3 regions of the Streptomyces sp. TLI_146 genome follow, and region 3 is predicted to be linked to each of the others. Evidence: riboswitches for the same ligand, from Rfam matches in the RefSeq annotation. Region 3 holds a riboswitch; each other region holds the start of a gene.
The links. Region 3 has a riboswitch for thiamine pyrophosphate ahead of BX283_RS28945 (thiamine ABC transporter substrate binding subunit). Riboswitches for the same ligand answer to the same signal wherever they lie in the genome.
Positions count from the first base shown of each region.

Region 1: it holds a riboswitch for thiamine pyrophosphate, as region 3 does, so the genes downstream of both, thiC (phosphomethylpyrimidine synthase ThiC) here and BX283_RS28945 (thiamine ABC transporter substrate binding subunit) in region 3, are expected to answer to the same signal.
Region 2: it holds a riboswitch for thiamine pyrophosphate, as region 3 does, so the genes downstream of both, thiO (glycine oxidase ThiO) here and BX283_RS28945 (thiamine ABC transporter substrate binding subunit) in region 3, are expected to answer to the same signal.

Region 1 is NZ_PJMX01000001.1:4,793,860-4,800,224, reverse strand. It holds gene BX283_RS21560 (metallophosphoesterase) at 1-826, shown strand, start outside; gene BX283_RS21555 (hypothetical protein) at 999-1,844, shown strand; gene thiC (phosphomethylpyrimidine synthase ThiC) at 1,994-3,772, opposite strand; TPP riboswitch at 3,765-3,899, opposite strand; gene BX283_RS21545 (YibE/F family protein) at 3,971-5,305, shown strand; gene BX283_RS21540 (SsgA family sporulation/cell division regulator) at 5,313-5,747, opposite strand; gene BX283_RS21535 (IclR family transcriptional regulator) at 5,846-6,365, opposite strand, start outside.
Region 2 is NZ_PJMX01000001.1:3,064,753-3,071,117, reverse strand. It holds gene pknB (Stk1 family PASTA domain-containing Ser/Thr kinase) at 1-1,320, opposite strand, end outside; gene BX283_RS13980 (thiazole synthase) at 1,665-2,459, opposite strand; gene thiS (sulfur carrier protein ThiS) at 2,463-2,678, opposite strand; gene thiO (glycine oxidase ThiO) at 2,675-3,871, opposite strand; TPP riboswitch at 3,869-3,982, opposite strand; gene BX283_RS13965 (NAD(P)/FAD-dependent oxidoreductase) at 4,046-5,311, shown strand; gene BX283_RS13960 (Rv2175c family DNA-binding protein) at 5,355-5,720, shown strand; gene thiE (thiamine phosphate synthase) at 5,792-6,365, shown strand, end outside.
Region 3 is NZ_PJMX01000001.1:6,451,400-6,457,764, reverse strand. It holds gene BX283_RS28950 (iron ABC transporter permease) at 1-922, opposite strand, end outside; gene BX283_RS28945 (thiamine ABC transporter substrate binding subunit) at 976-2,073, opposite strand; TPP riboswitch at 2,156-2,265, opposite strand; gene rlmN (23S rRNA (adenine(2503)-C(2))-methyltransferase RlmN) at 2,284-3,390, opposite strand; gene BX283_RS28935 (phosphatidate cytidylyltransferase) at 3,494-4,615, opposite strand; gene frr (ribosome recycling factor) at 4,615-5,172, opposite strand; gene pyrH (UMP kinase) at 5,293-6,072, opposite strand; gene tsf (translation elongation factor Ts) at 6,232-6,365, opposite strand, start outside.

The DNA of each region.
Region 1 (6,365 bases), 1.7 Mb from region 3:
GGACGGCCTCGGGCCGCTCTTCGTCGTGGGCGACGTCCACGGCTACCTCGACGAACTCCTGGCCGCGCTGCGCGAGCAGGGGCTGATCGACGTCGACGGGAACTGGGCCGCGGGCAACGCCCGCCTCTGGTTCCTCGGCGACTTCACCGACCGCGGTCCCGACGGCATCGGCGTCATCGACCTGGTGATGCGGCTTTCGGCCGAGGCCGCGGCCGCCGGCGGCTACTGCAAGGCGCTCATGGGCAACCACGAGCTGCTCCTGATCGGCGCCAAGCGCTTCGGTGACACCCCGGTCAACTCCGGTGCGGGCACCGCCACCTTCCAGGCCGCCTGGCTGCTCAACGGCGGTCAGAAGGCCGACATGGACCGCCTCCAGGACGTCCACCTCCAGTGGATGTCCCGCCTCGACGCGATCGAGCAGGAGGACGGCCATCTGCTGATGCACTCCGACACCACCGCGTATCTGGAGTACGGCGACTCCATCGAGGCCGTGAACGACACCGTGCACGCGCTGCTCACCCGCAACGACGCCGACGAGTGCTGGGACCTGTTCCGCAAGTTCACCAAGCGTTTCGCCTTCCGCGACGAGGGTGGCCCCCAGGCCGCCCGCGAGCTGCTCTCGGCGTACGGCGGGCAGCGGGTGGTCCATGGACACAGCCCGATCCCCTACCTCCTGGGCGAAGTGGGCACCGAAGACGGCGAGGAAGACTCCCGTCCGGTCGTGGAGGGACCGCATGTGTACGCGGACGGTCTCGCCATCGCCATGGACGGCGGAGTGACCATGGCCGGAAAACTGCTGGTCGTGCAGTTGCCTCTGCATGACTGAGGCGTAATCGGGAAAGCACCGGCTCGGGCGGTAGCAAGGTGATTTCGGAAACACCCTGTCACCCCGTGCCGGAACCGCTCTACCATCGGCTTATCCGTAGCAGGCTCTCCTCCGTTTCCGCCCGATTGCCCGTTCATCAGGCGGGCTTTCCGGCCCTACGGAGCATCGGGGGATGCACATGAACAGCGCTCCGCACCTGCTGACCGAGGACCGCCCGGAGTTCGAGCGGATCCTCGACGACGCACTGCGCACCGCGCCCGACCGGCCCGAGCTGGCCGGCATAGGAGTACGGCTCAACACCGAGCAGTTGCGCACCATGGTGCTCAACGCCGGTGCTCTCGTCTCGGCGGCCGCGGCAGCCGAGTACGACCACTACGTCAGGGTGCGCGAGGAGTTGCGTGCGCCCGCCACCCCCGCGCTCACCTCGGAACGCGGCTCGGTGATGACGCCGCCGGTGGTCGACAGTCCGGATTCCACCTCGGGCGCGGGCGTCGGCGCGGTCGTCGCGGTGCTGGCGCCCGTCCTCTCCGGGACCGCCGCCGCCATCTTCCTGCTGGTGGGCTACATCCTGAAGATGCTCAACCCCGAGCCCGCCTTCGCCGACACTTTACTGACGGCCGGCTGGTTCTTCGGGGCGCTCACCGCGGCCGCGATACTCGCCGCGGCGATCAGCCTCCTGCTCACCGCGATCCGCAACGGCGCCACCCAGGTCGTCGCCGAACCGGAGGAGAACGAGGTGGGCGACGAGAGAGCCCAGGAGGTCTCCCGGGCCCGTGAGGCCTGGCGTCACGCCCTGATGGAGCGGGGCATCTACCCGTTCCTGCGCGAGGCGCTGGCCGACCCGGGCTCCGGTCCGGGTGCGCCCAGGCGCCGCTCGACGGGCCGGATACCGAGCCTGGGCTACGACCGGCCCGACTTCGACAGTCCGGGTGACTCGCCCACGGGGACCCGGCCCAGCTTCACCAGTCCGGACTTCACCAGTCCCGACTTCGGGGGCCCCGAACACCAGCCGGAGTAACCGGCGCTTCGGGGCGCCCGTTTCACGTGAAACCACCCGGGTCCCGGGTACACCTTCGTTTCACGTGAAACCACGGCCTTCTCGAAGGCCGCGCATGTTTCACGTGAAACAGGGATCGCTGTTTCACGTGAAACATCGGTACGCGTACGTCACTCCGCGATCGGCAGATAGACGCGGTTGCCCGCTGCGGCGAACTCCGCGGACTTCTCCGCCATTCCGGCCTCGATGTCCCCTGCCGCCAGGTCCCCGCCGTGCTCGCGGCGGATGTCCTGCGAGATCTTCATCGAGCAGAACTTCGGCCCGCACATCGAGCAGAAGTGAGCGGTCTTCGCCGGCTCGGCGGGCAGCGTCTCGTCGTGGAACTCCCGGGCGGTGTCCGGGTCGAGGGCCAGATTGAACTGGTCCTCCCAGCGGAACTCGAAGCGGGCATCCGAGAGGGCGTCGTCCCACTCCTGTGCGCCCGGGTGCCCCTTGGCGAGGTCGGCCGCGTGCGCCGCGATCTTGTAGGTGATGACGCCCGTCTTCACGTCGTCGCGGTTCGGCAGGCCCAGGTGCTCCTTGGGCGTGACGTAGCAGAGCATCGCGGTACCCCACCAGGCGATCATCGCCGCGCCGATGCCGGAGGTGATGTGGTCGTACGCCGGGGCGACGTCGGTGGTCAGCGGGCCGAGCGTGTAGAACGGCGCCTCCTCGCAGATCTCCTGCTGGAGGTCGATGTTCTCCTTGATCTTGTGCATCGGGACGTGGCCCGGGCCCTCGATCATCGTCTGGACGTTGTGGCGCTTGGCGATCGTGTTGAGCTCGCCGAGCGTGCGCAGCTCGGCGAACTGCGCCTCGTCGTTGGCGTCCGCGATGGAGCCCGGGCGCAGCCCGTCGCCCAGGGAGTACGTCACGTCGTACGCGGCGAGGATCTCGCAGAGCTCCTCGAAGTTCTCGTACAGGAACGACTCCTTGTGGTGCGCGAGGCACCAGGCGGCCATGATCGAGCCGCCGCGCGAGACGATGCCGGTCTTGCGGCGGGCGGTGAGCGGCACGTACCGCAGGAGCACGCCCGCGTGGACCGTCATGTAGTCGACGCCCTGCTCGGCCTGTTCGATGACCGTGTCCTTGTAGATGTCCCAGGTCAGCTCCTCGGCGCGGCCGTCGACCTTCTCCAGCGCCTGGTAGAGCGGAACGGTGCCGATCGGGACGGGGGAGTTGCGCAGCACCCACTCGCGGGTGGTGTGGATGTTGCGGCCGGTGGAGAGGTCCATGACCGTGTCGGCGCCCCAGCGGGTGGCCCAGGTCATCTTGTCGACCTCCTCCTCGATGGAGGAGGTGACGGCGGAGTTGCCGATGTTGGCGTTGACCTTCACCAGGAACCGCTTGCCGATGATCATCGGCTCGATCTCGGGGTGGTTGACGTTGGCGGGCAGCACCGCGCGCCCGGCCGCGATCTCCTCGCGGACGACCTCGGGGGAGACGTTCTCGCGGATCGCGACGTACTCCATCTCCGGGGTGATCTCGCCCCGGCGGGCGTACGCGAGCTGGGTGACGGCCTGGCCGCCGCGGCCGCGGCGCGGCTGGCGCGGGCGGCCCGGGAACACCGCGTCGAGGTTCTTCAGTCCGCCGCGCGGCGAGGTGTGCTTGATGCCGTCGTCCTCGGGGCGGACCGGGCGGCCCGCGTACTCCTCGGTGTCCCCGCGCGCGATGATCCAGTTCTCCCGGAGCGGCGCGAGACCTCGGCGGACGTCCGTCTCGATGTTCGGGTCGGTGTACGGCCCGGACGTGTCGTACAGCGTGACGTCCTTGCCGTTGGTGAGGTGCACCTGTCGGACCGGGACCCGGAGGTCGGGGCGCGAGCCCTCGACGTATCCCTTGTGCCAGCCGATGGACTTCCCGGCCTCGCTCTGGTTCGAGGCAGGCGTGCGTGCATCCTGAATGGTCATGAGACCTACTCCCTACGCCGGCATTACCCGGTAACAGGTTCGGCGGTCGGCGCAGCTGCTTCCGTACGGTTCGTACGGCTTTCAGCGCCCTCTCAGCCCGGTGCTCCGAGCTCCCGCGTGTGCAAAGGTGTCACCACGCTAGCGTCATCTCCAGCGCGCTGAACAGAGGGGCCCCGTCGTTCTTGCGATGATCGGGCGGTGACGTCAGCAGAGCAGCCCCCCGAAGACGCCCACGGACACCCGCACGGCCAGAGCCATGGGCACACCCACAGCCACGGTCCCGCGGCGCCGGTCTCGAAGCATCTCCGCAAGGTGATCGCCGCCGTGCTGATCCCGTTCTCCCTGGCGGTGCTCGTCGGCCTGGCCGTGCTGTGGCCCGGCGGGACGCCGTCGCACCAGCGCACCGGAGTCGGCTTCGACCGCCAGACCCAGCAAGCGAAGGTCACCGCCCTCCAGAAGGTCGACTGCAAGTCGGTCAACGCCGGTCAGACCCCGCCGAACGGCGACACCTCGCCCCCCGAGGGCCAGGACGCCAAGCGCTCCCGGCAGGGACTGTGCGCCAAGGCGACCATCGAAGTCACCAGCGGCAAGGAGAAGGGCCGCACCTTCACCGAGATCGTCCAGCCCGACGCCCCGCGCCAACTCCACAAGGGGCAGGGCGTGATCGTCGCGTACGCCCCCGACGCCCCGCACGACCTGCAGTATTCGGTGACCGATGTGAACCGGCGGCTCCCGATGGCGCTGCTCGCGGGCATCTTCGCGCTCGCGGTCGTGGTCGTCGGCCGGCTGCGCGGGGTGATGGCGCTGGTGGCGCTGGTCGTCTCGTTCGCCGTGCTGACGCTGTTCATCCTCCCGGCGATCCTCCAGGGCTCCAATCCGCTGCTGGTCGCGGTGGTCGGGTCGAGCGCGATCATGCTGATCGCGCTGTACATGTGCCACGGCCTGTCGGCGCGCACCTCGGTCGCGGTGCTCGGCACGCTGGTCTCGCTCGTCCTGATCGGACTGCTCGGGTCGCTGTTCATCGGCTGGGCCTCGCTGACCGGCAACACCGACGACAACACCGGTCTGATCCACGGGCTCTACCCGGAGATCGACATGTCCGGTCTGCTGCTAGCCGGAGTGATCATCGGCTCGCTCGGGGTGCTCGACGATGTGACGGTCACCCAGACGTCGGCGGTCTGGGAGCTCCACGAGGCCAATCCGACGATGGGTCCGCGCGGGCTGTACCGGGCGGGCATCCGCATCGGCCGCGACCACATCGCGTCGGTGGTCAACACGCTGGTCCTGGCGTACGCGGGCGCGGCGCTGCCGCTGTTGCTGCTGTTCTCGATCGCGCAGAGCAGCGTGGGGACGGTGGCCAACAGCGAGCTGGTCGCCGAGGAGATCGTCCGGACGCTGGTGGGCTCGATCGGCCTGGTGGCCTCGGTCCCGGTGACCACGGCGCTGGCGGCACTGGTGGTCTCGGCCGACCGCCAGGCCGCCGGGGCCCGTGGGCCGTTGCGGGGCGGGCGGGGCCGGCGCCGCAAGAAGTAGGCGGCGCTCAGCCCGCGTTCTGCTCCTCGGCCAGGATCCGCCCCAGCGCCTCGTCCAGGTGTCCGTCGAAGTCGCCGAGCGCGCGCTCCTGCCCCAGCGGTACGAGCCTGTCGGTGCGGTCGAGGAAGGCCACCAGCGGACCGGCCCCGGCCCGGAAGAGCGCCCGCTCGCCGCCCACCCGGAGGCGGATGTGGACGTCGGAGAGCTCCTCGGGGCGCGAGGGCGCGATGTGCACGTCCCCGTCGCCGGTGGGGGTGTTGATGCCGTCGAGCAGCAGTTCCCGCCCGAAGGTCCAGGCCACGGGTTCGTCGCCGGGCAGATGGAAGGTCATGCGGACCGCGTACGGATCGTCGGCGCGGTAGGTGAGCTCCACCGGGATCCTGAAGGAGAGCTCCTCGGAGACGAGGAAGCTCATCATGACCTCTGCCAGGACCTCACGCATCACGTACCCCGCTGTAGCTGAAATGGCCAGGAATGATCCCTCTGGCCTTCGTGACGCCATGGTGCTGTAAGTGGTAGCAGATCACAAGGAGTGAGTTTTCAGATACTGATAGAGAAGGCGAGGGAGCTGAGCAGTCTGCCGACCTCGCCGCGGAGTTGCTCGATCGCCGGAAGCAGGCGTTCTTGCTGGTGAAGCGGCAGGGAGATGGCCATCGTGGCGGCCCCGGAGCCCGCTGTGATCGGGATGGCCGCGCAGACCGTGCCCAGTGCGTACTCCTGTCGTTCGACGACCGGTTGCATACGCTCCGTAGCCGCGAGGCGGTCCAGAAGAGTCCGGCGGTCGCGTACGGAATAGGGCGTGACCGCGCGGACGGGGTGCCGGTCCAGGTGGTCCTCGCGGGCCTTCTCGTCGAGCTGGCTCAGCAGGCACTGGCCGATGGCGTGGGCGTGTCCGGTCTCCCGGAAATCGGCCCACTCCTCGACGGCCGGGACCGACGGCGTGTCGGCCACTCCGGCGATCTCGATCTCACCCTCGCGGTAGACCGCGAAGTAGACGGGGACCCCGATGGCGTCGCGCCACTCCGCGAGAGACCGGCTGATCTTGGTGCGACGATTCTGC
Region 2 (6,365 bases), 3.4 Mb from region 3:
TGTCTCCGGGTCCGTCTGGATCACCGTGCCGCGCTTGACCGTGTCGCTGTAGCGGCGGTCGACCTTCTTCACCGAGAGGCCCGCGTCCTCCAGCCGCTTCTTGGCGGCGCTCTCGCTCTGCCCGATGACGGCCGGGACGTGCGTGAACTGGCCGGAGTTGATGTACCAGACCCCGGCGCCGACCCCCAGGACCAGCAGGACGGCGGCGAGGGCCGCGATCAGGCCGCGCCGCCCGTTCAGGACGAGGCGGGTCCGTCCGCCGCGCGCGCGTGCCGGGGCGGGCCCGGGCGGCGGCATGGTCAAGCGGCTGGTGCGGTTGACGGCGTCCTGCTCGGCCGGGAGCGGGGCGGCCGCCGTGGGGGCGCTGCCCCGGGGCGGGGTCGCCACCGCGCGCGGTATGACGCTCGTACGGTCCTCCGAGCTGGAGGTCCCGGCCGCGGGCACGGCTTGCGGGGGCACCGCGTCCAGCTGCGCGTCGTCGAGCGCGGCACGGGCCTCGCGGGCCTGCGCGAGCAGGCCCACCGCGTCGTACGGCCGCACGTCGGGATTGCGGGCGGTGGCCGACGCCACCAGCTCGTCCAGCTCGACGGCGAGGCCGGGCACGGCGGCGGACGGCGCGGGCACGCCCTCGTGGAGGTGGGCGTAGAGGATCTGGGCGGCGTTCTCCCCGGAGTGCGGCTTGGCACCGGTGAGCATCTCGTACAGCACGACACCGCACGCGTAGACGTCCGCGCGGGTGTCGGCGGTGCCCTGCTCGATCTGCTCGGGGGCGAGGTACGAGACGGTGCCGAGGACGCTGCCGGTGGTGCTGGTGACCGCGTCCACCGCCCGGACCAGGCCGAAGTCGGCGACCTTGACCCGGCCGTCGTCCCCTATCAGGACGTTCTCCGGCTTCATGTCCCGGTGGACGAAACCGGCGCGGTGCGCGGCGCCGAGGGCGGCGAGCACCGGCTCCAGGATGTCCAGGGCGGCGCGGGGCTGGAGGGCGCCGCGCTCGCGCAGCACGTCGCGCAGGGTGCAGCCCGCCACGTACTCCATCGCCAGGTAGACGTATCCGCCGTCGGTGCCCTGGTCGAAGACGCCGACCACGTTCGGGTGGGCGAGCCGGGCGACGGACTTGGCCTCGCGGATGAACCGCTCCACGAACGAGCCGTCGGCGGCGAGCGCCGGGTGCATCACCTTGAGGGCGAGCACCCGGTCGAGCCGGGTGTCGACGGCCCGGTAGACCGTGGCCATACCGCCGACGGCGATGCGCGCCTCGACGCGGTAGCGGCCGTCGAGCACCTGCCCGACGAGGGGGTCCTGAAGGGTCGTATCCACGGAGCAGAGTCTACGAGCGCCCAAGGACACCCCTCCCGCCCCGGGGGATCCCGGGGCGGGACTGAAGCGGAGCTGTGACGCGACGGGCCCCTTGCGGTGTCCTTGCCGCGGCCCGGTGGGCAGCTGGTCGCGCAGTTCCCCGCGCCCCTTTCAGGCCCCGTCTTTGTCTGCGGCCCGGTGGCGGGTTGCTCGCGCAGTTCCCCGCGCCCCTCAAAGCCAGGTGGCCGAGCTGGGTTCTCCGGCTGCGGCCGACTACCCAAGGGGCGCGGGGAACTGCGCGACCAGCCCGCCACCGGCCCGCAGACGACGTACGGCCCCGTCTCCCCGGCGGAGCCGCCCCGCGTTCAGAACGCCGGACGTTCCGGATCCAGGGCCGCGCGGCCCTCCACAGGGGAGGACGCCTCGGCGAAGTGGCGGCGGGGGATCCGCCCCGCCCGGTACGCCAGGCGCCCCGCGTCCACCGCGTGCCGCATCGCCTCCGCCATCAGCACCGGCTCCTGCGCGCGCGTGACCGCCGAGGCGAGCATCACCGCCGAGCAGCCCAGCTCCATCGCCAGCGCCACGTCGGAGGCCGTGCCCGCGCCCGCGTCGAGGACGACCGGGACGGTGGCGCGGTCCACGATCAGCTCGAAGTTGTGCGGGTTGCGGATGCCGAGCCCGGAGCCGATGGGCGAGCCGAGCGGCATGATCGCCGCGCACCCCACGTCCTCCAGCTTCCGGGCGAGCACCGGGTCGTCGTTGGTGTACGGCAGCACCGTGAAACCGTCGTCGACCAGCACTTCCGCCGCGTCCAGCAGCTCGATCGGGTCGGGCAGCAGGGTGCGCTCGTCGGCGACCACCTCCAGCTTGACCCAGTCCGTGCCGAGCGCCTCGCGCGCGAGGCGGGCCGTCAGCACGGCCTCCCCGGCGGTGAAGCAGCCCGCCGTGTTCGGCAGCACACCGATGTCCAGCTTCTCCAGGACGGACAGGACCGAGCCCTGAACGGTCGGGTCGAGGCGGCGCATCGCGACGGTCGTGAGCTCCGTGCCGGAGGCGGCCAGCGAGCGCTCCAGGACGTCCAGGCTCGGCGCCCCGCCGGTGCCCATGATCAGCCGCGAGGTGAAGGTCGTACCACCGAGGGTGAACAGGTCGTCGGCCATGGCTTAGCCTCCCTGGACGGCGGTCAGGACCTCGACGCGGTCGCCGTCGCCGAGCGTGGTGCGCGGCCATTCGCCGCGCGGTACGACCGTCTCGTTGACGGCGGCGGCGACGCCCGAGGGCGCCGGGGTCAGGGTGGCGACGAGGACGTCGAGCGTGGTGCCCGCGGCGAGGTCGCGCACCTCGCCGTTGACGGAGACGGTCGTCGAGGAGACGGTCATGCGGTCAGCTCCTGCGGTACGGACTCCACCGGGGCGGAGGTGAAGCGGCGGGGGGTGAAGGGGCGTGCCTCGGCGGGCAGTTCGCCGGTGGCCAGCGCGTGCGCCAGCGCGTCGCCGGTGACGGGGGTGAGCAGCACCCCGTTGCGGTAGTGGCCGGTGGCCAGGTGCAGGCCGGGCAGGGCGGTGGGGCCGAGCAGCGGCGCGTTGTCGGGGGAGCCGGGGCGCAGCCCGGCGCGGGTCTCGGTGAGCGCCAGTTCGGTGATGCCGGGCACCAGCTCGTGCGCGTCGCGCAGCAGCTCGTAGACGCCGCCCGCGGTGACCGTGGTGTCCCAGCCCAGCTCCTCGCTGGTGGCGCCGACGACGAGCTCACCGTCGGCGCGCGGCACCAGGTAGACGTGGCTGCCGCGGACCACCGCGCGGACCGTCCGGGACAGGAACGGCGCGTACGCGGGCGGCACGGTCAGCCGCAGCACCTGGCCCTTGACCGGGCGCACCGGCGGCCGCAGCTCGTCCGGGACCCCGGCGAGCCGGCCGCTGAGGCTGCCGCCCGCGAGGACGACCTGATCGGCGGAGAGCTCGGTGCCGTCGGCGAGGACGGCCCCCGCGGCCCGCTCGCGTACCACCGAGAGCCGTTCGGCCCAGCCCCGGTGGAACACCACCCCGGCCCGCTCGCACGCCGTCAGAAGGGCCTTGGCGAGGCGTCGCGGGTCGATCTGGTGGTCGCCGTCGACCCGCAGCCCGCCGCGCACCCCGGGCGCCAGCATCGGTTCCAGGCGGCGGCACTCGCGCCCGGTCAGCCACTGGGAGTCGAGCCCCGAGCGCTGCTGGAGGGCGTGCAGGTCGCGCAGATGGGCGCGGTCGTCGGCGTCCAGGGCGACCGCCAGGGTGCCGCAGGCGCGGTAGCCGGTGCCGACGCCGCTCGCCTGCTCCAGCTCGGCCACGAAGTCCGGGTAGCGCCGGGCGGAGGCCAGGTTGAGGCCGAGCAGGGTCTCCTCGCCGTAGTGGAGCTCGGTGACGGCGGCGAGCATGCCGGCCGCGACCTGTGCGGCGCCGCCGCCGGGCGCGGGGTCGGCGAGCGCGGTGCGCAGACCGCGCTGCGCCGCGCGCCAGGCCGTGACGAGGCCGATGATTCCGCCCCCCACGACCAGTACGTCCGACCCGTGGGGAACTGCCCCGTTTCGGGATGCATGCATGGGCGTCCAGCCCCTCCCTTCGCCGGCATGACCCGGATCAGGTTCGTACGGTCGGAGGCCGCTGCAGCCTCCCTCTCAGCCCGGTGCGTCCGGGCTCCCGCGAGTGCTTGTACGTGCGTCAGGCTAACGCCTGACCGGTTTCCTGACGAACTGTCAGATGTTTATGGTGATCGGGTGAGCGAAAAGCAGACGCATTCGGAACAGCGCCACGTCGTGGTCGTCGGCGCGGGCATGGCCGGGGTCCAGACCGCGGTGGCCCTGCGCGAACAGGGCTTCCCCGGCCGGATCACCCTCATCGGCGCCGAGCCCCACCGGCCGTACGACCGGCCCCCGCTCTCCAAGGCGGTGCTGCTCGGCAAGGCCGAGGGCTCCGCCTTCGAGGTGGACTTCGAGGGCCTCGGCGTCGACCTGCGCCTGGGCGAGACCGTCACGGACGTACGCGCGCGTGAGCACGAGATCGACACCACCTCCGGGCCCGTCCCCTACGACGCGCTGGTCATCGCCTCCGGCGCGGAGCCGATCACGCTGCCCGGCATGGACCGCGGCGGTCCGCGCGACGCGCGGTCGGGCGAGGGCGGTGGCGGGCAGCTGCCCGACGTCCATCTGCTGCGCACCCTCGACGACGCCGGGCGGCTGCGCGCGGTGCTCAGCGCCCAGCTCCGCGTCGTGGTCGTCGGGGCGGGCTGGATCGGGGCGGAGTTCGCCACGGCCGCGCGCGAGGCGGGCTGCGCGGTCACCGTCGTGGAGGCCGCGGAGCGCCCGCTGGCGGGCGCGCTGCCCGCCGAGGTCACCGAACCGATGGCCGGCTGGTACGCGGAGAGCGGCGCCGAACTGCTCACCCACGCGCGCGTGGCGTCCGTCGAGCCCGGAGCCGTCGTCCTGGCGGACGGCCGCCGCGTTCCGGCCGACGCGGTCGTCGTCGGCATCGGCGCCCGGCCCACCACCGACTGGCTGGCGAACACCGGCATCGAGCGCGGGGCGGAGGGCGCGGTCACGGCCGACGACCGGCTGCGCACCTCGCTCCCGGACGTCTACGCGGTCGGGGACTGCGCCTCCTTCCCTTCGGGAAGGTACGGGGAGCGGCTGCTCATCCACCACTGGGACAACGCCCTCCAGGGGCCGCGCACGGTGGCGGCGGACATCGTCGGCGAGGCGGTGCGCCCGTACGACCCGGTGCCGTACTTCTGGTCCGAGCAGTTCGGCAGGTTCGTGCAGTACGTCGGCCACCACCGCGGCGCCGACCGGCTGCTGTGGCGGGGCGACCCGGCGGGCGCCGCCTGGTCGGTCTGCTGGCTGCGCGAGGGCCGGCTCGTCGCCCTCCTGGCCGTCGGCCGACCGCGCGATCTGGCGCAGGGCCGCAAGCTCATCGAGGCAGGTGCGACGCTGGATCCGGTCCGCGCCGCCGACCCGTCCGTCCCCCTCAAGGCGGCAGTCGGCTGAGCTCCGGCTACCGAGTGTCAGTCCGGGATGGCACGCTTGTCCCGTGACCGAGATTGACGCGAAAACCGATGCACTCGTCCCCGCCTGGCTCCACCTTCCCGACATCGCCGAAATGCTCGATGTCGAGGTGACCCGTGTGCGGCAGCTGGTCAAGGAGGGCCAGCTCATCGCCGTACGCCGCGGTGAGAACCGGACGCTGCAGGTGCCCGCCGCCTTCATCGACGGCGACAAGGTCGTGAAGGGCCTCGCCGGCACCCTCACGCTCCTGCGGGACGACGGCTACTCCGACGAAGAGATGCTGGAGTGGCTCTTCACCTCCGACCCGACCCTGCCCGGCACCCCCGCGCAGGCCCTGAGCGAGAATCGCGGCACGGAGGTGAAGCGTCGCGCCCAGGCGCTCGCCGTCTGACCTGATCGCCTACAGGTGGGGCGCGGACCGGGAGACCGGCCCGCGCCCGACCGCACCCAACGGGGGACTTCATGCCCACGGCCCGTGAGCAGCTCGCCGACGCCCGGCTCTACCTCTGCACGGACGCGCGCAGGCGCCAGGGCGACCTGCCCGCGTTCCTGGACGCCGTGCTGACCTCGGGCGTGGACATCGTCCAGCTGCGGGACAAGGGCATGGAGGCCGCCGAGGAGCTGGAGCACCTGGCCGTCTTCGCCGACGCCTGCCGGCGGCACGGCAAGCTGCTCGCGGTCAACGACCGGGCCGATGTGGCCCACGCCATCGGCGCCGACGTGCTGCACCTGGGCCAGGGCGATCTGCCGGTCCCGGCCGCCCGCGCGATCCTCGGCGACGAGGTCCTGATCGGCCGCTCCACGCACGCCGACGCGGAGGCCTTCGCGGCCGCCGTCGAGCCCGGCGTGGACTACTTCTGCACGGGCCCCTGCTGGCCCACCCCGACCAAGCCGGGCCGCCACGCCCCGGGCCTCGACCTGGTGCGCTACACGGCCTCGCTCGCCACCGAGCGCCCCTGGTTCGCCATCGGCGGCATCGACGCGGCCAACCTCGACGAGGTGCTGGACGCGGGCGCCGAGCGGATCGTGGTGGTCC
Region 3 (6,365 bases):
CGTAGCCGTCGGGGGTGTCCAGGGAGCGGGCGACCAGCACGCCCAGCGGCAGCAGGATCAGTACGGCGATCACCGCGAGCACCGCCGCCAGCAGCGTCCACTGGCCCGCGCCGCGCGGGCGCCGCGCGGTCTGCGCGGGGTCGACGAGCTTCAGGGCGCTCTCGCGCCGCCGTACCGTCCAGGCGTGCACGGCGAGGACCGCGCCGACCGCCGCGAACTGGACGATCGTCAGGACCGCCGCGGTGGGCAGGTCGAGGAGTTCGGCGGTCTGGCGGTAGATCTCCACTTCGAGCGTGGAGAAGGTGGGGCCGCCGAGGATCTGGACGACGCCGAACGAGGTGAAGGTGAACAGGAAGACCATCAGCGCGGCCGCCGCCACGGCGGGCCCTAGCGCGGGCAGCGTGACCGTGCGCCAGGCCGCGAAGCGGGAGGCGCCGAGGACGCGGGCGGCCTCCTCCTGGCGCGGGTCGAGCTGCGCCCACAGGCCGCCGACGGTCCGTACGACGACCGCGTAGTTGAAGAAGACGTGCGCGAGCAGGATCGCCCACACCGTGGTGTCGAGCCGTACGCCCCACAGCTCGTCGAGGAGCCCGCCCCGGCCGAGCAGCGCGAGGAAGGCGGTGCCGACGACGACGGTGGGCAGCACGAAGGGGACCGTGACCACGGCCCGCAGCAGATTCCGTCCGGGGAAGTCGAGGCGTGCGAAGACGTACGCGCCGGGCAGTGCGATCAGCAGCGTGAGCGCGGTGGAGGCGAGCGCCTGCCAGGTGGTGAACCACAGGACGTGCCCGATGTCCGGCTCGGTGATCACCTCGCCGATCCGGCCGAGGTGCCAGACGCCGTCGACGCGCAGCCCGCGGCCGACGATCGCGGCCACGGGCCAGGCGAAGAAGAGCGCGAAGAACGCGAGCGGCAGCGCCATCAGGCCGAGCCGCACCGCGCTCTCGCGCACCTTCTTCGCGCGGGGCGTGCGGCTTACTTCAGCACGAGCGAGGACCACGTCTTGACCCACTGCTCACGGTTCTTGGAGATCTTCTCCGGAGCGACGTCGTGCGTCTCGGTGACCGTGGCGCCGAACTTGGTGAACAGCTCGGGCAGCTTGGCGTCCTTGACCACCGGGTTCACGAACATGTTGAGCGGCATGTCCTCCTGGAACTTCTTGGAGATCAGGAAGTCGAGGAGCGCCTTGCCGCCCGCCTCGTTCTTGGCGCCCTTGAGGAGCCCGGCGAACTCGGTCTGGCGGAAGCAGGTGCCGGTGGCGACGCCGGTGGGGGCCTCGGTGGGCTGCGGCTTGGCGTAGAGGACCTCGACGGGCGGGCTGGAGGCGTAGGACACGACCAGCGGGCGGTCCCCCTTGGCCTTCTGGCCGCCGGCCGAGCCGGAGAAGTCCTGGTTGTAGGCCTGCTCCCAGCCGTCGACGACCTTGACGCCGTTGTCCTTGAGCTTCTTCCAGTAGTCCTGCCACCCGTCGTCGCCGTACTGGGCGGCGCTGCCGAGCAGGAAGCCGAGGCCCGGCGAGGAGGTCGCCGCGTTCTCGGTGACCAGCAGGTTCTTGTACTCGGGCTTGATCAGGTCGGCGAAGGAGACCGGGGGCTTGAGCTTCTTGTCCGCGAAGTACTTCTTGTCGTAGTTGACGCAGATGTCGCCGGTGTCGATCGGCGTGACCCGGTGCTCGCCCTTGTCGAGCTGGACGGCCGCGGGGACGGCGGCCAGGCCCTTCGCCTCGTACGGGGTGAAGATGCCGTGGTCGAGGGCGCGCGAGAGCAGGGTGTTGTCGACGCCGAAGAACACGTCGCCGCGCGGGGAGCCCTTGGTGAGGATCTCCTGGTTGAGTGCCGCGCCCGCGTCGCCGCTCTTGAGGACCTTGACCGTGTAGCCGGTCCGCGCGGTGAACTCCTTGAGCACCGCGTCGGAGGCGGCGAACGAGTCGTGGCTGACCAGGGTGACGGTCTTGGACTTGGTGCCGCCGTCGGACTTCGCGGCGTCGTCGTCCTTGCCGCCGCACGCGGCGAGGGCACTGACGCCGAGGGCGGCGGCGAGCGCGCCGGCCGCCATCTTCTTCGTACTGCGCATGGTTGTGGATCCTCCTGGTGGGACCAGGAAGAGACGCGGCCCTGCCCGTACGACGGCGGGTCGTGCGGGCAGGGCGCAACAGCTTGAGTGATGACCGAACTTCCTACCCAGAATGACCTGGGCGAGGTTCAGAGGGTCTGCGACCTGACGGTGTCGCACTCTCAGCGCTGTGGCGCTCCCCTGTCGGAATATGCAGATTTCGATCCCAGACTACCTCTCGGACGCGGCGAGCTGTCCGCACGCTCCGTCGATCTCCTGGCCACGGGTGTCCCGGACGGTGACCGGCACGCCGTGGGCCGCGATGGCCTCGACGAACGCCTTCTCGTCCTCGGGGCGCGAGGCGGTCCACTTCGAGCCCGGCGTCGGGTTCAGCGGGATCAGGTTGACGTGGACGCGCTTGCCCTTGAGGAGGCGGCCGAGCAGGTCACCGCGCCAGGCCTGGTCGTTGATGTCGCGGATCAGCGCGTACTCGATCGAGATGCGGCGGCCGGACTTCTCCGCGTACTCCCACGCCGCGTCCAGGACCTCGCGGACCTTCCAGCGGGTGTTGACGGGCACGAGCGTGTCGCGCAGCTCGTCGTCCGGGGCGTGCAGCGACACGGCGAGGCGGCACTTGAAGCCCTCGTCGGCGAAGCGGTGCATGGCCGGGACCAGGCCCACGGTGGAGACGGTGATGCCGCGCTGGGACAGACCCAGGCCGTCGGGCTCGGGGTCGGTGAGGCGGCGGATGGCGCCGACGACCCGCTTGTAGTTGGCGAGCGGCTCGCCCATGCCCATGAAGACGATGTTCGACAGCCGGGCCGGGCCGCCGGGGACCTCGCCGTCGCGCAGGGCGCGCATGCCGTCGACGATCTGGTGCACGATCTCGGCGGTCGACAGGTTGCGGTCCAGGCCCGCCTGGCCGGTCGCGCAGAACGGGCAGTTCATGCCGCAGCCGGCCTGCGAGGAGATGCACATCGTCACCCGGTCGGGGTAGCGCATCAGGACCGACTCCACGAGCGTCCCGTCGTGCAGGCGCCACAGCGTCTTGCGAGTGGTGTCGTCGTCGCACGAGATGTGCCGCACCACCGACATCAGGTCCGGCAGCAGCTCCTCCTGGAGGCGGGTGCGCGCGGCGGCGGGGATGTCGGTCCACTGGGCCGGGTCGTGCGCGTACCGCGCGAAGTAGTGCTGCGAGAGCTGCTTGGCGCGGAACGGCTTCTCGCCGATCGCGGCGACAGCCTCTTTCCGCTCGGCGGGCGAGAGGTCGGCGAGGTGCCGCGGCGGCTTCTTGGCTCCGCGGGGGGCGACGAAAGTGAGTTCTCCGGGCTTCGGCATGGTCCCACCAGTGTCTCAGACATACGGAAAGGGGCTCGCCGTCCTGTGGACAACGAGCCCCCGACCGAGGAAACGGCAGGTCAGCGCCGGTTGGCGCGGCCGGTCAGCCGCCGCCGACGAAGGCGACCAGCAGCAGCCACACCACCGGCGCCGTAGGCAGCAGGGAGTCCAGGCGGTCCATGATCCCGCCGTGGCCGGGCAGCAGGGTGCCCATGTCCTTGATACCGAGGTCCCGCTTGATCATCGACTCGCCGAGGTCGCCGAGCGTGGCGCTCGCCGCGACCGCCAGGCCCAGCAGCAGGCCCTGCCACCACTGGCCGTCGTCGATGAGGAACTGCATGCACAGCGCGCCCGCCGCCATCGCGAACGTCACCGCGCCGACCAGGCCCTCACGGGTCTTGCCGGGGCTGATGCGCGGCGCCAGCTTCGTCTTGCCGAAGCGCCAGCCGATCGCGTACGCGCCGGTGTCGCTGACCACGGTCAGCAGCAGGAAGACGAACACCCGCCACGGCCCGTCGTCGGCGGTCAGCATCATCGCGACGAACGTGGCCAGGAACGGCACGTAGAACGCCGCGAAGACACCGGCGGTGACGTCCTTGAGATAGCCCTCGGGCTTCTCCGTCATCCGCCACACCAGCACCGCCAGCGACGTGAGCGCCATCGCCACCCACGCGCCGTCGGCACCGCGCGCGTAGCCGGCGACGACCATCGCCGCGCCGCCCACCGCGAGCGGCACCAGCGGCACCTTGATGCCCTTGCGCTCGTCGAGGCGGGAGGTCAGCTCCCACAGGCCGACGACGACCGCCACCGCGATCACACCGACGAAGACGGCCTTGACGACGAACAGCGACGCCAGGATCACCGCGCCGAGCCCGACACCGACCCCTATCGCGGCCCGCAGGTCGCGCCCCGCCCGCTTCTTCTCCGGCTGCGCGGGCCGCTGCGGCTGCTGCGGAGTCGAAGGTGGTACCGAGCTGGGCATGGGCTCCTGCGGCGTCTCTTCGCGGAACAGGGGACCGCTCACCCGAGCGGCCCCCCGGTCACGTTCTTCGCGGTCTGCGATGCCGGTGCCCGTATCGGTCACGACGGGCATCGGCTGCGTCTTGGACGGGGCGTCATACGCATCGTAGGCAGCCCCCGCCGAAGGCACCTCCTGGGAAGGCCCCTGGTCGGGTGGCCCCCAGTGCTCGGGTCGCGGCGGAGCCCCCCAGGAAGAGTCGTTCATCAGACCTCGAGCAGCTCTGCTTCCTTGTGCTTGAGCAGCTCGTCCACCTGCGCCACGTACTTCGCGGTGGTGTCGTCGAGCTCCTTCTCCGCACGGCGGACCTCGTCCTCGCCGGACTCCTTGTCCTTGACGAGCTTGTCGAGGGCGTCCTTGGCCTTGCGGCGCACGGAGCGGATCGACACCTTAGAGTCCTCGGCCTTGGTCCGGGCGACCTTGATGTAGTCCCGGCGGCGCTCCTCCGTCAGCTCCGGGAACGTCACCCGGATGATGGAGCCGTCATTGCTCGGGTTGACGCCCAAGTCCGAGTCGCGGATCGCCTGCTCGATGTTGCGCAGCGCGCTCTTGTCGAACGGGGTCACCACGGCCATGCGCGGCTCGGGCACCGAGAACGAGGCCAGCTGGTTGATCGGCGTCAGCGCACCGTAGTAGTCGGCCACGATCTTGTTGAACATCGCCGGGTGCGCACGGCCGGTGCGAATCGCGGCGAAGTCCTCCTTGGCGACCACGACGGCCTTCTCCATCTTCTCCTCGGCTTCGAGGAGGATTTCTTCGATCACCACTTGCTCCTGCATGTCTTGAGTGGGCCGGGAGTGCTCCGTGGGGTGCCCAACGGCCCTGCGTAACCCGCGTCTTTCCCTGCACGGTGTCCGACCGTCAGGGGATTGTCCATCCCCCGGTCAGGCCCGGGTGCCCTGGTCGCTCACGAGCGTGCCGATCTTCTCACCCTTGACCGCGCGCGCGATATTGCCCTCGGCGAGGAGTTCGAAGACGAGGATGGGGAGGTTGTTGTCGCGGCAGAGGGTGATGGCCGTCATGTCCGCCACCTTCAGGTCGCGGGTGATGACCTCGCCGTACTCCAGCGCGTCGAACTTCACGGCGTCCGGGTTGACGCGAGGGTCGGAGTCGTAGACCCCGTCCACCCCGTTCTTGCCCATCAGCATGGCCTCGGCGTCGATCTCCAGAGCGCGCTGGGCGGCCGTGGTGTCGGTGGAGAAGTACGGCATGCCCATGCCCGCGCCGAAGATGACGACGCGTCCCTTCTCCAGGTGGCGCACGGCGCGCAGCGGGATGTACGGCTCGGCGACCTGGCCCATCGTGATGGCGGTCTGGACCCGGGAGTCGATGCCCTCCTTCTCCAGGAAGTCCTGGAGGGCGAGGCAGTTCATCACCGTGCCGAGCATGCCCATGTAGTCGGAGCGGGCCCGGTCCATGCCGCGCTGCTGGAGCTCGGCTCCGCGGAAGAAGTTGCCGCCGCCGATGACGACGGCGATCTGCGCGCCGTCCCGTACGACATTGGCGATCTCGCGGGCGATGGCGTGCACGACATCGGGGTCCACGCCGAGACCCCCTCCGCCGGCGAACGCCTCACCGGAGAGCTTCAGCATGAAGCGTCCGGTCACCTTGCCGTCGTCGCGCTTGTGGTCAGCCTGGGTGGCGGCGTCCGCGCCCTGATTCATGGGGATCTCCTCGTACACATACGAAGAAGGCCATTGCCGGTGGGTGCTGTGTCCCTGAGCGGCAATGGCCTCCTCGTCAGATCTGCGGTCGTCCGTCGCGAGCGCGGCCGACGACTGCCTCAGACCCTAGCGGGGTCTTCCGTCGATCGCTGAACGGACTCAGATGCCGACCTTGATGCGCGTGAAGCGCTTCAGGGTGACACCGGCCTCGTCCAGAACCTTCTGGACCGACTTCTTGTTGTCGAGCGCGTACGGCTGGCCAAGGAGCGTGGCGTCCTTGAAGAAGCCGTTGA